2 linked regions of the Blastochloris tepida genome follow. The main gene of each other region encodes a partner of the protein of the gene in region 2 in a complex. Links are inferred from orthologs where the notes say so. Each region holds a gene or a part of one and is shown on either strand. Other genes may lie near its edges. The genes, in order: BLTE_RS00330 and uvrB.

Evidence for each region.
Region 1: the proteins of uvrB (region 2) and BLTE_RS00330 are in contact, whole or in part, in a crystal structure (PDB 7EGT), measured with the Thermus thermophilus proteins. The link is inferred for Blastochloris tepida from one-to-one orthologs. Residues at the interface, in WP_096411307.1 of Thermus thermophilus: Glu23, Leu25, Arg26, Asp27, Gly28, Glu29, Arg30, Phe31, Arg55, Glu326, Asp327, Phe328, Glu379, Ser382, Gln383, His398, Gly400, Arg401; in WP_096412145.1 of Thermus thermophilus: His654, Arg656, Phe657, Gln666, Asp668, Glu669, Lys680, Arg681, Leu682, Ser683, Lys685, Tyr686, Ala687.

What each region holds. Positions count from the first base shown.
Region 1 is NZ_AP018907.1:77,382-83,636, forward strand. Bases 2,279-5,297 are described here. They hold BLTE_RS00330 (ATP-dependent helicase), read right to left. Parts: upstream 4,982-5,297; coding sequence 2,576-4,981; downstream 2,279-2,575. Other genes in these bases: BLTE_RS00325 (hypothetical protein), read left to right, coding at 2,279-2,382. Outside these bases: pseB (UDP-N-acetylglucosamine 4,6-dehydratase (inverting)), read right to left, coding at 1-295; BLTE_RS00320 (LysR family transcriptional regulator), read right to left, coding at 593-1,696; more of BLTE_RS00325, read left to right, coding at 2,158-2,278; BLTE_RS00335 (50S ribosomal protein L11 methyltransferase), read left to right, coding at 5,476-6,255. UniProt on the Escherichia coli protein: A helicase with DNA-dependent ATPase activity. Unwinds DNA duplexes with 3'-5' polarity. Translocates on single-stranded DNA with 3'-5' polarity. Initiates unwinding more efficiently from a nicked substrate than double-stranded DNA.
Region 2 is NZ_AP018907.1:3,417,534-3,423,876, forward strand. The notes cover bases 2,721-5,827. They hold uvrB (excinuclease ABC subunit UvrB), read right to left. Parts: upstream 5,487-5,827; coding sequence 2,955-5,486; downstream 2,721-2,954. Other genes in these bases: ahcY (adenosylhomocysteinase), read left to right, coding at 2,721-2,768; ypfJ (KPN_02809 family neutral zinc metallopeptidase), read right to left, coding at 5,614-5,827. Also shown: BLTE_RS15510 (HPr kinase/phosphorylase), read left to right, coding at 1-129; BLTE_RS15515 (PTS sugar transporter subunit IIA), read left to right, coding at 200-601; BLTE_RS15520 (HPr family phosphocarrier protein), read left to right, coding at 667-1,017; more of ahcY, read left to right, coding at 1,371-2,720; more of ypfJ, read right to left, coding at 5,828-6,343. UniProt on the Escherichia coli protein: The UvrABC repair system catalyzes the recognition and processing of DNA lesions. A damage recognition complex composed of 2 UvrA and 2 UvrB subunits scans DNA for abnormalities.

The sequences.
Region 1 (6,255 bases), 3.3 Mb from region 2 along the record:
CGACGGTGTCCACCCCGCGCATGGCGAGCTCCAGCCGGCTCTGGTCGCGCACGTCGCCGATGAAGAAGCGCATCCGCCGGTCGGGGTCGATGCCGGTCTCGCGGATCGCCTGTTCCATCTCCCACTGCTTCTGCTCGTCGCGCGAGAACACGACGAGGCGGCGCGGCGGCATCGTCGCGAGCAGGTGGCGCACGAACGCCTTGCCGAAGGAGCCCGTGCCTCCGGTGACGAGAACGGACCGGTCGGCGAGATCGCCGCCGGACAGGGCGAAACGGCGCAGGGAAATGGAGGTCACGGGCGTGGAACCTGCTTGAAAAGGAGACGAGGCGGACGGCGAGATGGCTGGTACACGGGATCGTTGGGACGCGAGCTTTCTTGACGTGGGGTCTTCGGGACGAGATGCCCTTGACGGCCGGGACGCGCCCGGGAGGCGGGGCGGCGGCGTGACCGCACGCCGCGCCGGATTGCGGCGGAGGACGGCCCGGCCCGGCCCAACGACGCCGCGCGTGTTCACGCTTTGAACGGCGGATAGCAGCATCGGCCCGGTTCGGCAACGGTTGGCGGCCGGCCGGGGGTGCCCTAACGGAACGCCCTACAGGCCGAACGGGTCGCCGGACGGAGCCCCATCCGGCACGCCGCCCACACCACCACCCATCCCGGCAAAGCCCTCGAACAGGCTCGCCACCGGCGCCCCGGCGAGGTCGGCGGGGAAGTCGCGCGGATGGATGAAGTCGTCGCGGAACCAGGGAAATCGCTCGGGGTCGAAGGCGGCGATCATCCAGTCGATCAGCCGGCGCACGCGCGCGATCTTGGCGGCGTCGGGGTGGTAGGTCAGGCAGATGTCGCACTGCATGCGCAGCGGCAGGTCGACCGGCACCACCCGCGCGCCGATCGCCTGGGCGTAGGTCGGCAGCAGGCCCAGGCCGGCGCCGCGGGCGATCGCCCAGTAATGGGTGCTGCTGACATTGGAGCGGATGGCGACGAAGCCCGGCTGGGGAATGCCCGGGAAGATGCGGTCGTAGTCGGCGAAATCGGCGACCTGATCGGCAAGCTGCAGCACGATCCTGTGCTTCAGCAGATCCCCGAAGGTGGTCGGCGTGCCGTGGCGCTCGAGATAGGCGGGGGCGGCGAACGGCATCACGTGCAGGCGGCCGATCTTCACCACCTTCAGGTCCTTGGCGGTGGGGCGGGTGAGCTGGATGGCGACGTCGGCCTCCATTCGCAGCACGTCGGCCGACTTCATGGCGCAGGAGATATCCACCAAGAGGCCGGGATTGTGGCGCTGGAACTCGACCAGCCGCGGCACGATCCAGAAGGCGCCGAGCCCCTCGGTGATCGCAAGCCGCACCTCGCCGGTGATCGACGGGTCGATCTGCTCGCGCTCGCGCAGCACGCCGAACGAGGCCTGCTCCATGCGCTGGGCGGCGGCGAGGATGCGCTTGCCCTCCTCGGTGGCGCGCACGCCATCGACGTGGCGGGTCAGCAGCACGATGTCGAGGGCGCCCTCCAGGTCGCCGATGCGGCGGCGCAGGACGTTCACCGACACGCCCAGCACCTCGGCGGCGGCGCGGAAGCTGCCGCGGCGCGCGACCTCCAGGAACACCCGGATCGCCTCCCAGTCGAAGGCGGCCGGCGCGCCTGCGCCGGAGCCGCCGTGTTCCTCCTTCGGCACACGCCGTTCACGCTGCGGATACATACAGGGGCGCCTCCCTGGCGTTAGTCTAATTCAAATGTACGGCACTGGCCGTGACCGCAGATGCGAACGTCCCGACCGCGGTCGCGGCGCAGCAGATTCGACGGGCACGTACGGTCACGCCCCGTCAGGCAGGGTCATGGTGCGGTCGCGGTCCGGGCGATCTTCGCAATCCAGCGTGGAGCCCTACAGCAACCGCCGGGCGGCGGGAATCCGGATCCCGCCGGTGGGGTTGCGGTGGCGCGCGGGTTCAGGATGCCGGCCCAGACCGCGCGCGATCTTCTCGGGAATTTTCGGCAAAACTGACGTGCGGTTTTCCGGAGATTTGAAAGGTCGTGTCAGCAAGAATGCACTGAAATAGGCCCGCTTCGGCGCGGTCTGACGTGTCGGTTCGATTGGGTTGCTGTGACTGTCGAATAAAAACGTTCCAGATTTGAAGAGTTCCGAATTCCGAGGGGGAGACGATGAGCCAGACGCTGCAAGCAAAGCTTGATGGCATGTGCCAGTCGCTCGGCGATTACATTTCCACCGCCAAGGACTACAATCTTCAGGATATCGCTATGTATTTGAAGATGGCGCGTCTGGCGATCCAGATGGAAATGAACATGGTCTCCAATGACGAGCTGAAGCAGTTCTGCGAGGCGCTCGGCGACTGCCGCAGCGTGCCGCCGTCGCACGCCAACCATTGAGACTAGTAGCCTCTCCACGGTTGCCGCCGTCCTGAAGGCGTCGAGCCGAGATCGCACCGTCCGGGCCGCGGTCGTCCCCGGCGAGCATCGCGACAGCGATGCGAGGGAAGGGGACCCATCAACGGCGTGGTGAGGGATCGCATGTTGCAGAACTCGGACTGCAAACGCTTGGTTCTGCGGGCCGGAAACCGTCTCACACCCGCTCGACGAACGTATCCAGCACCCGCTTCTCGCCGGCCTTGTCGAACTGCACGGTGAGCTTGTTGCCGTCGAGCCCGACGATCTCGCCATAGCCGAACTTGACGTGGAACACCCGCTCGCCGCGAAGGAAACCGGAGGCGCCCGAGCTGCCATTCGGCGCGGCGGCCGATCGCGACACCACCCGGCCCTCGATCAGCTTGCCATTGCCGCCGCGGCCGCCATTGGCGGGGCCGCGATAGGATGAGGCGGCCTCGCTGAAGCCCGAGCCGGAGCGGGCGCGCTGCCAGCCGGGCGTGGTGTAGTCTGATCCGGTGAACGCCTCGGCGCTGTCGAACCGGCTTGCGAACCGGCCCGCCATGCCGCCGCCGCCCCAGCCGGGCTTGCCCTTGCTCTCCTCGACCTCGACGTGATCCTCGGGCAGCTCGTCGACGAAGCGCGAGGGGATGGTCGAGGACCACAGGCCGTGGATGCGGCGGTTGGCGGAGAAATAGATCTTCGCCCGGCGGCGCGCCCGCGTCAGCCCGACATAGGCGAGGCGGCGCTCCTCCTCGAGGCCGGCGCGGCCATTCTCGTCCAGCGCGCGCTGGTGCGGGAACAGCCCTTCCTCCCAGCCGGGCAGGAACACGGTGTCGAACTCCAGCCCCTTGGCGGAATGCAGCGTCATGATCGAGACGGCCTCGGCGCCGTCGGCGCGGTCGCTCTCCATCACCAGCGACACGTGCTCCAGGAACGCCGGCAGCCCGGCGTAATCCTGCATCGAGCGCACCAACTCCTTCAGATTCTCCAGCCGGCCCGCGGCCTCGGGCGAGCGGTCCTGCTGCCACATGCCGGTGTAGCCCGACTCGTCGAGGATGATCTCGGCCAGCTCGGTGTGCGGCTTGGCGTCGAGCTCGCCGCGCCAGCGCGCGAAGCTCTGCAACAGTTCGCGCAGCGCCAGGCGCTGCTTGGGCTTGAAGCCGTCGGTGTCGATGAGGTCCTGGGCGGCGGCGATCAGCGGAATCTCGGCGGCGCGGGCATGGTCGTGGAGCAGCTTGAGCGCGGCGTCGCCCAGGCCGCGCTTGGGCACGTTGACGATGCGCTCGAACGCCAGATCGTCGGCCGGCTGCACCACGCAGCGGAAATAGGCGAGCGCGTCGCGAATTTCGGCGCGCTCATAGAAGCGCGGGCCGCCGATGACGCGATAGGGCAGGCCGAGCGTGACGAACCGATCCTCGAACTCGCGCATCTGGAACGAGGCGCGCACCAGAATGGCGATCTCGTCGAGCGTCAGGCCAGTGCGCTGCAGCGCCTCGATCTCCTCGCCGACCGCGCGCGCCTCCTCCTCCGAATCCCAGGTGGAGGTGACGGTTGGCTTCTCGCCCGGCGCGTCGTCGGTGAACAGCGTCTTGCCGAGCCGGCCCTCATTGTGGGCGATGAGGTGGGAGGCCGCCGCCAGGATGTGGCCGGTCGAGCGGTAGTTTCGCTCGAGGCGGATCACCGCGGCGCCGGGAAAGTCGTGCTCGAAGCGCAGGATGTTGTCGACCTCGGCGCCGCGCCAGCCATAGATCGACTGGTCGTCGTCGCCGACGCAGCAGATGTTCTTGGCCTCGAGCGCCAGCAGGCGCAGCCACAGATACTGCGCCACGTTGGTGTCCTGGTACTCGTCGACCAGCATGTAGCGGAAGCGCCGCTGATAGTCGGCGAGTACGTCGGGGTGGGCGCGGAACAGCCGGATCGGCTCCAGCAGCAGGTCGCCGAAATCGGTGGCGTTCAGCGTCTTCAGCCGCTGCTGGAACATGGCGTAGAGCGCGGCGCCGCGGCCGTTCGCGAACACCGCGCCTTCGCCGGCCGGCACCTGCTCGGGGGCGAGCCCGCGGTTCTTCCAGCCGTCGATCATCCCGGCCAGGGCGCGGGCCGGCCAGCGCTTCTCGTCGATGTTCTCGGCCGCCAGGATCTGCTTGATCAGCCGGATCTGGTCGTCGGTGTCGAGAATGGTGAAATTGGGCTTCAGCCCCACCAGCTCGGCGTGGCGGCGCAGGATGCGGGTGCCGATGGCGTGGAAGGTGCCGAGCCAGGGCATGCCCTCCACCGCCTCGCCGACCATGGCGGAGATGCGCTCCTTCATCTCGCGCGCCGCCTTGTTGGTGAAAGTCACGGCCAGGATCTGCGAGGGGTAGGCGCGGCCGGTGGCCAAGATGTGGGCGATGCGGGTGGTGAGAACCCGCGTCTTGCCGGTGCCGGCGCCGGCCAGCACCAGCACCGGGCCGTCGAGCGTCTCCACCGCGCCGCGCTGCTCGGGGTTGAGGCCGTCGAGATAGCTCGGCGCACGCTGCGTCAGCGCCGCGGCGCGGGCGGCGAGCCCGCCCGGCCGTGGGGCGGGCGGGGCGGCGCTAGGCGACGGGTCGCGATGGTCGGTCAATCCGGTCTCCCGGCCGCGACAGGCGGCCTGATTCTGTTTTCGGGAACAAAATGGCACCGGCAGGGCGCAATGGCGAGGGCCGGGGGTATGTTGGGGGTATAGAGCGGCGCCCACCCGGGCGGCGAGGCAGAGTTTGATTTGGCCGCGGTTTCATCGCAGAACCACGTTGAACGGATTCCGGGTGATTGGCCCGGCTCTTTCTTCCCCTCTCCCCTTGCGGGAGAGGGTGCCGAGCGATTGAAGATCGCGAGGCGGGTGAGGGGTTCATTCTCCAGAACACGCCGTATGTACCCCTCACCCGGCTCGACCTCGCCTTGCTCGGCCTCGCCACCCTCTCCCACAAGGGGAGAGGGAAGAGGCGGCTTCCGGCCGAAGGCCGCTTCGAGCCGATCAGCCGGGGTTCGCTTCACAGGTTTGCGGAAAACGCTCCGGTTTCCGGTTGGTCGCGTTTTCTGTCGCAAAACCGCTTCACACTTTTGCGGAAAACGCTCCCCATGCGCGAAGGTCTCCAGCCCGTCAGCCCCTCCACCCTTGCCCGGCTTCTCACCAGCGAGGCGGATGCCCGCCGCGTCGCCGACCTGATCGGCGAGAGCTTCGATCCGGCCGAGACCGCGGTTGCGGCGTTCGAATTGCCCGATGAGTCCGGCTGGAGCGTCGAGGCCTATTTCGCCGATCCGCCGGATGAGGCGGCGGTGCGTGACCTCGTGGCGCTGGCGGCCGGCGCGGAGGCCGCGGCTGCCCTCGTCTTCGAGGCGCTCACGCCCAAGGACTGGGTGGCCGCCTCGCTCGACGGGCTGAAGCCGGTGCAGGCGGGGCGCGTGGTGGTGCACGGCGCGCACGACCGCCACCGCGTGCCGGCCAATGCGCTGGGCATCGAGATCGAGGCGGCGCTGGCCTTCGGCACCGGCCACCACGGCACCACGCGTGGCTGCCTGATCGGCTTCGATCAGTGGAACAAGGCGCGGCGCGCCGGCGGGGCCACTCTGCGGGCGCTCGATGTCGGCACCGGCACCGGCGTGCTGGCGCTGGCGGCGGCGCGGGCGGCGCGGCTGCCGGTGGTCGCCACCGACATCGATCGCGATGCCGTGGTCACCGCCCGCGCCAATGTCCGCTTCAACAAGGCGGCCGATCGGGTGCGGGTGCTGCAGGCCGGCACGCTGACGCGCGCCGGCGTGGTGGATGCCGGCCCCTATGATCTGGTGTTCGCCAATATCCTGATGCGGCCCTTGATCGGGCTCGCGCCGCAGATCCGCCGGCTCTTGGCGCCCGGCGCG
Region 2 (6,343 bases):
CTTTTCGGCATCGAGGTGGCGCGCCTGCCGGTCGCCGCCGGCGCCGATCCCTTGGCGCTGGTGGCGGCGCTGATCGCCGGCGGCCGGCCCGCGCCCGCCGCCTCCCCCTGGGGCCGCCTCTTGCGCTGAGGGAACCGGTGCGGCAATGATGCCGGCGGTCCGAGAGGCGGGCGTTGGTCCGTTTCCGGCGGAGCGGGGCATGATCGGTCTGGTATTGGTTACCCACGGGCGGCTGGCCGTCGAATTTCGTGCTGCCCTGGAACACGTCATGGGGGCCCAGCGGCAGATCGAGACCGTGACCATCGGTCCCGACGACGATATCGAACAGCGTCGCCACGAGATCATCGCTGCGGTCGAGGCGGTCGACAGCGGCGAGGGCGTGGTTCTGCTCACCGACATGTTCGGCGGCACCCCGTCCAATCTCGCCATCTCGGTGATGAACCGGCCGGGCATCGAGGTGGTGGCCGGCATCAACCTGCCGATGCTGGTCAAGCTCGCCACGGTGCGGGACGAAATGCCGCTTGCCGACGCCGTTTGCCAAGCGCAGGAAGCTGGCCGTAAATACATCTACATCGCGAGCCGGCTGCTGAACGGGAAGTGAACCAGGCGTTGCAACGCGACGCCCGGACCGGAAACCCGCGGAGTCGCAACGGGGGTGGCGCCATCATGAACGAGTTCCAGGCGAACGGCGGCTCCAACGGCAGCCACAATGGCGGCGCCGGCAACGGCGCCGATGGCGGCGACGGCGCGCTGCGCCGCGAATTGCAGATCGTCAACAAGCGCGGCCTGCACGCGCGCGCCTCGGCCAAGTTCGTGATGCTGGCGGAGACCTTCGAGGCCGACATCACCGTCTCGCGCTGCGGCGAGACGGTGGGCGGCACCTCGATCATGGGGCTGATGATGCTGGCCGCCGCGCCGGGCACCTCGATCGAGATCGCCGCCAGCGGCCCGCAGGCGCAGGAGGCGATGGAGGCGCTGAGCGCGCTGGTCGCCGACCGCTTCGGCGAGGGCGAGTAAGTCCGCCGCCCCCTGAGGTTGACCCGCCCCCGTCGTCGCCGGGCTTGGCCCGGCGACCTCGACACCTTGATCATCCCGCCGGCCGCCCTCTTGTCCGACACTGCGGCTTTCCGATCGAGATCGCCGGGCCAAGCCCGGCGATGACCACGGCGAGGGCGAGCAGCATCTCATACGGTTCTCCGGCTTGATCCGCCGGAAACCGTGTCAAATCCTCAAATGTCCGACACGACCTTCCGTCCCGCGGCATAAAGAAATCTTTATATGTTTATTGACTCGGGTGGCTGGTCTGCTAGACCAGCGCCGAACGCGGCCGGGTGCGCCCCGCCGCGCCTTATCCATATGCCGAGGTGGTCATGAGCAAGGATTACGTGGTCAAGGACATCGCTCTCGCCGAGTGGGGCCGCAAGGAGATCGACATCGCCGAGACCGAGATGCCCGGCCTGATGGCGACCCGCGCCGAATACGGCCCGGCGCAGCCGCTGAAGGGCGCGCGCATCGCCGGCTCGCTGCACATGACCATCCAGACCGCGGTGCTGATCGAGACGCTGGCCGCGCTCGGCGCCGACATCCGCTGGGCGTCGTGCAACATCTATTCGACCCAGGACCACGCCGCCGCGGCGATCGCCGACCGCGGCATCCCGGTGTTCGCCGTCAAGGGCGAGAGCCTGGAGGACTATTGGGAATACACCCACCGCATCTTCGAGTGGGCCGACGGCGGCGCCCCCAACATGATCCTCGACGATGGCGGCGACGCCACGCTCCTGGTCCATCTCGGCCTGCGCGCCGAGCAGGGCGATGTGGCCTTCCTCGACAAGCCGACCTGCGAGGAAGAGGACGTGCTGTTCGCCTCGATCAAGCGCCGCCTCAAGCACAAGCCGGGCTGGTACTCCAAGCTCGCCGGCTCGATCCGCGGCGTCACCGAGGAGACCACGACCGGCGTCCACCGCCTCTACATCATGGAGCGCGAGGGCAAGCTGCTGTTCCCGGCCATCAACGTCAATGACAGCGTCACCAAGTCGAAGTTCGACAATCTCTATGGCTGCCGCGAGTCGCTGGTCGACGGCATCCGCCGCGGCACCGACGTGATGATGGCCGGCAAGGTGGCGATGGTCGCCGGCTTCGGCGACGTCGGCAAGGGCTCGGCCGCCTCGCTGCGCCAGGCCGGCTGCCGGGTGCTGGTGTCGGAGATCGACCCGATCTGCGCGCTGCAGGCGGCGATGGAAGGCTATGAGGTGACCACGATGGAGGACGCCGCGCCGCGCGCCGACATCTTCGTCACCGCCACCGGCAATGTCGACGTCATCACCATCGACCACATGCGGGCGATGAAGGACCGCGCCATCGTCTGCAACATCGGCCACTTCGATTCCGAGATTCAGGTGGCGGCGCTCAAGAACCTCAAGTGGCACAACGTCAAGCCGCAGGTGGACGAGATCGAGTTCACCGACGGCAAGCGCATCATCCTCTTGTCGGAAGGCCGGCTCGTGAACCTCGGCAACGCCATGGGCCATCCGAGCTTCGTGATGAGCGCGTCCTTCACCAACCAGACGCTGGCGCAGATCGAGCTGTTCACCAAGCCCGGCCAGTACGAGAACAAGGTCTATACGCTGCCGAAGAAGCTCGACGAGAAGGTGGCGCGGCTGCACCTCGACAAGATCGGCGTGAAGCTCACCCAGCTGTCCGACAAGCAGGCGAAGTACATCGACGTGCCGGCCGAAGGGCCGTTCAAGCCGGACCACTACCGGTATTGAGCACGGCGCGCCGGGCGCAATCGCTCGGTCTCCGTAATAGCGGAGACCGGCTTTGCGAACGAGACTGCGATAATTCGAAGCGTTGAAGCGCCCGGTCCGATGCCGTCGGATCGGGCGCTTTTGCGAGTGCGTCTTGCGCCGTTCGCCGGCGCGTCAGCGGCGGATCACGCCTTCGGCTGATCCGCCCTACGTCCGCATCCGTCGTCCGCCCGGCTTGCCCTTGACCCCCGGCTTCTTGCCCGGCCGGAAGTCGTCCGGCGTCAGCGGCAGGTCGCGATTGTGCGGCCCCATCTCGTCCAGCGTCGGCTTGCGGGGACCGCGGCCGGACGACGGCGCGGCGGCGAGCGCCGGGCGCTTGGCGGTCGGGTCGTCCACCACCGCCAGTTCGGCGGTCCGCAGCCGCTTGATCTCGTCGCGCAGCATCGCCGCGGTCTCGAAATCGAGATCGGCGGCGGCGGCGCGCATGCGGGTCTCCAAATCGGCGATCACCGTCTCGAAATTGTGGCCGATGGTGGCGGCGGCCGCCGCCGGGCCGGCATCGACGCGCACATGGTCGCGCTCATAAACGCTGTCGAGAATGTCGGCGATGCCCTTCTTCACGCTCTCCGGCGTGATGCCGTTGGCGGCGTTCCAGGCGAGCTGCTTGTCGCGGCGGCGGCTGGTCTCGGCCATCGCCCGCTGCATCGAGCCGGTGATGCGGTCGGCATACAGGATCACCTTGCCGTCGACATTGCGCGCGGCGCGGCCGATGGTCTGAACAAGGGATGTTTCGCTGCGCAGAAAGCCTTCCTTGTCGGCGTCGAGAATGGCCACCAGCGCGCATTCGGGAATGTCGAGGCCCTCGCGCAGCAGGTTGATGCCGACCAGCACGTCGAACGCGCCGAGCCGCAGATCGCGGATGATCTCGATGCGCTCGATGGTGTCGATGTCGGAATGCATGTAGCGCACGCGCACGCCCTGCTCGTGCAGATATTCGGTGAGATCCTCGGCCATGCGCTTGGTCAGCACGGTGACCAAAGTGCGATAGCCGGCGCGCGCCATCGCCCGCGCCTCGCCGAGCAGATCGTCGACCTGGGTGCGCACCGGGCGCACCTCGACCGGCGGATCGACCAGCCCGGTGGGGCGGATCACCTGCTCGACGAACACGCCGGCGGTGCGCTCCATCTCCCAGGTGCCCGGCGTCGCCGACACGGCGACCGTCTGCGGCCGCATGGCGTCCCATTCCTCGAAGCGCAGCGGCCGGTTGTCGAGGCACGACGGCAGGCGGAAGCCGTATTCGGCCAGCGTCGCCTTGCGCCGGAAGTCGCCGCGATACATGCCGCCGATCTGCGGAATGGTGACATGGCTTTCGTCGATGAACACCAGCGCATCGTCGGGGATGTATTCGAACAGCGTCGGCGGCGGCTCGCCGGGCCTTCGGCCGGTGAGATAGCGCGAATAGTTCTCGATGCCCGGGCAGACGCCGGTGGCCTGCAGCATTTCGAGATCGAAGATGGTGCGCTGCTCCAGCCGCTGCGCCTCGATCAGCCGGCCGGCGGCGTTGAGCTCGTCGAGCCGGATCTTCAGCTCCGCCTTGATCGAGGCGATCGCCTGCTGCAGCGTCGGCTTCGGCGTCACATAGTGCGAATTGGCGTAGACCTTGACGAAGCCGAGCGCGCTCTTGGTCTCGCCGGTCAGGGGATCGAACTCGTCGATGCGCTCGACCTCGTCGCCGAACAGCGAGATGCGCCACGCGCGATCCTCATAGTGGGCCGGGAACAGCTCGATGGTGTCGCCGCGCACGCGGAACATGCCGCGGGCGAAGTCGAGCTGCCCGCGCTTGTACTGAAGCGCCACCAGATCGGCGATGATCTGGCGCTGGTCGAGCCGGTCGCCGACGCTGATTGAAAACGTCATCGCGGTGTAGGTCTCGACCGAGCCGATGCCGTAGATGCACGACACCGAGGCGACGATGATCACGTCGTCGCGCTCCAAGAGCGCCCGCGTCGCGGCGTGGCGCATGCGGTCGATCTGCTCGTTGATCGAGGAATCCTTCTCGATATAGGTGTCGGTGCGCGGCACGTAGGCTTCGGGCTGGTAGTAGTCGTAATAGGAAACGAAGTACTCGACCGCGTTGTCGGGGAAGAAGCTCCGGAACTCGCCGTAAAGCTGGGCGGCCAGCGTCTTGTTGGGCGCGAGAATCAGCGCCGGGCGCTGGGTGGCCTCGATCACCTTGGCCATGGTGAAGGTCTTGCCGGAGCCGGTGACGCCCAGCAGCACCTGATCGCGCTCGCCGCTCTCGACCCCGGCCACCAGCTCGCGGATGGCGTTGGGCTGGTCGCCCTGCGGCTCGAACGGGCTCTTGATCACGAACCGGCGCCCGCCCTCGCTCTTCTCCGGCCGCGGCGGGCGGTGCGGCGTCCACACCTGGTTGGCGTGGATCGGGTTGCCGCTGCGGATCAGCCGCTCCAGCGCCTCGGCGCTGGCGCCGACGCCATAGGCCTCGCCCGCGAACGCCGCCTGCGGCGCCTCGGCGAAGCCTTCGGGCTGGCCGTCGTCGTGGGTGCCGGCGGGCTCGCCATAGCCCGTCATGGCGCCGTGGCCGGCGGTGCCGTCCTTGATGCCGGGATTGAGCAAAGCGGCGAGCGACGGGTCCATCGACGGCGCCGGCGGGCGCGCCGCCCGGCTGCGGGCGCGCGGCTTTTTGGGGGGCTGCGGCGTGTCGGGGGGCTGCGGCATGCCGCGACTATATGGGCCCGCCGGGCCGGCAAGAAAAGCCGGGCGGCTCCTCCGCGGGCCGGGGGCGCTGGCGGGAGTGGCCGAAGGATGGCTCCGGGCTCCCGAAGGGATCAACCGGAGCCCGGACTCACGGCCGCTGGGTCTGGAAGGTGTCGCAGGCGGCAAGGTCGCCGCTGCGCAGGCCGCGGGTGAACCAGGCGGTGCGCTGCTTCGACGAGCCGTGGGTGAAGGAATCCGGCACCACCCGCCCCTGCGCCTGCTGCTGCAGCCGGTCGTCGCCGATGGCGCTGGCCGCCCGCAGCGCCTGCTCGATGTCGCCGTCCTCCAGGATCTTGAAGCGGGAATCGGCGTGGTGGGCCCACACGCCGGCATAGCAGTCGGCCTGCAGCTCGACCCGCACGGAGAGCGCGTTGGCGTCGCTCTGAGACACCCCCTGCTTGGCCTGCTGCACCCGCGGCAGCACGCCCAGCACGTTCTGGACGTGGTGGCCTACCTCGTGGGCGATGACATAGGCGGCCGCGAACTCGCCGGGCGCGCCGAAGCGGCGGTCGAGGTCGTTGAAGAAGCTGAGGTCGAGATAAACCTTACGGTCGCTCGGGCAATAGAACGGCCCCATCGCCGACTGGCCGAGCCCGCAGGCCGATTGGGTGGCGCGGGTGTAGAGCACCAGCCGCGGCGGCGGATAGGCGCGGGACTTCTCGCGGAAGATCTCCTTCCACACGTCCTCGGTCTGGGCCAGCACGACGGAGACGAACTGGCCCTGCCGGTCGGTCGGCTGGCTGGTGGAGGCGGGCGGCGGTCGGTGCTGCTGCTGCTGATATTGCGGGGCGCCGCCGCCCTGCAGCATCTCCAGCCCG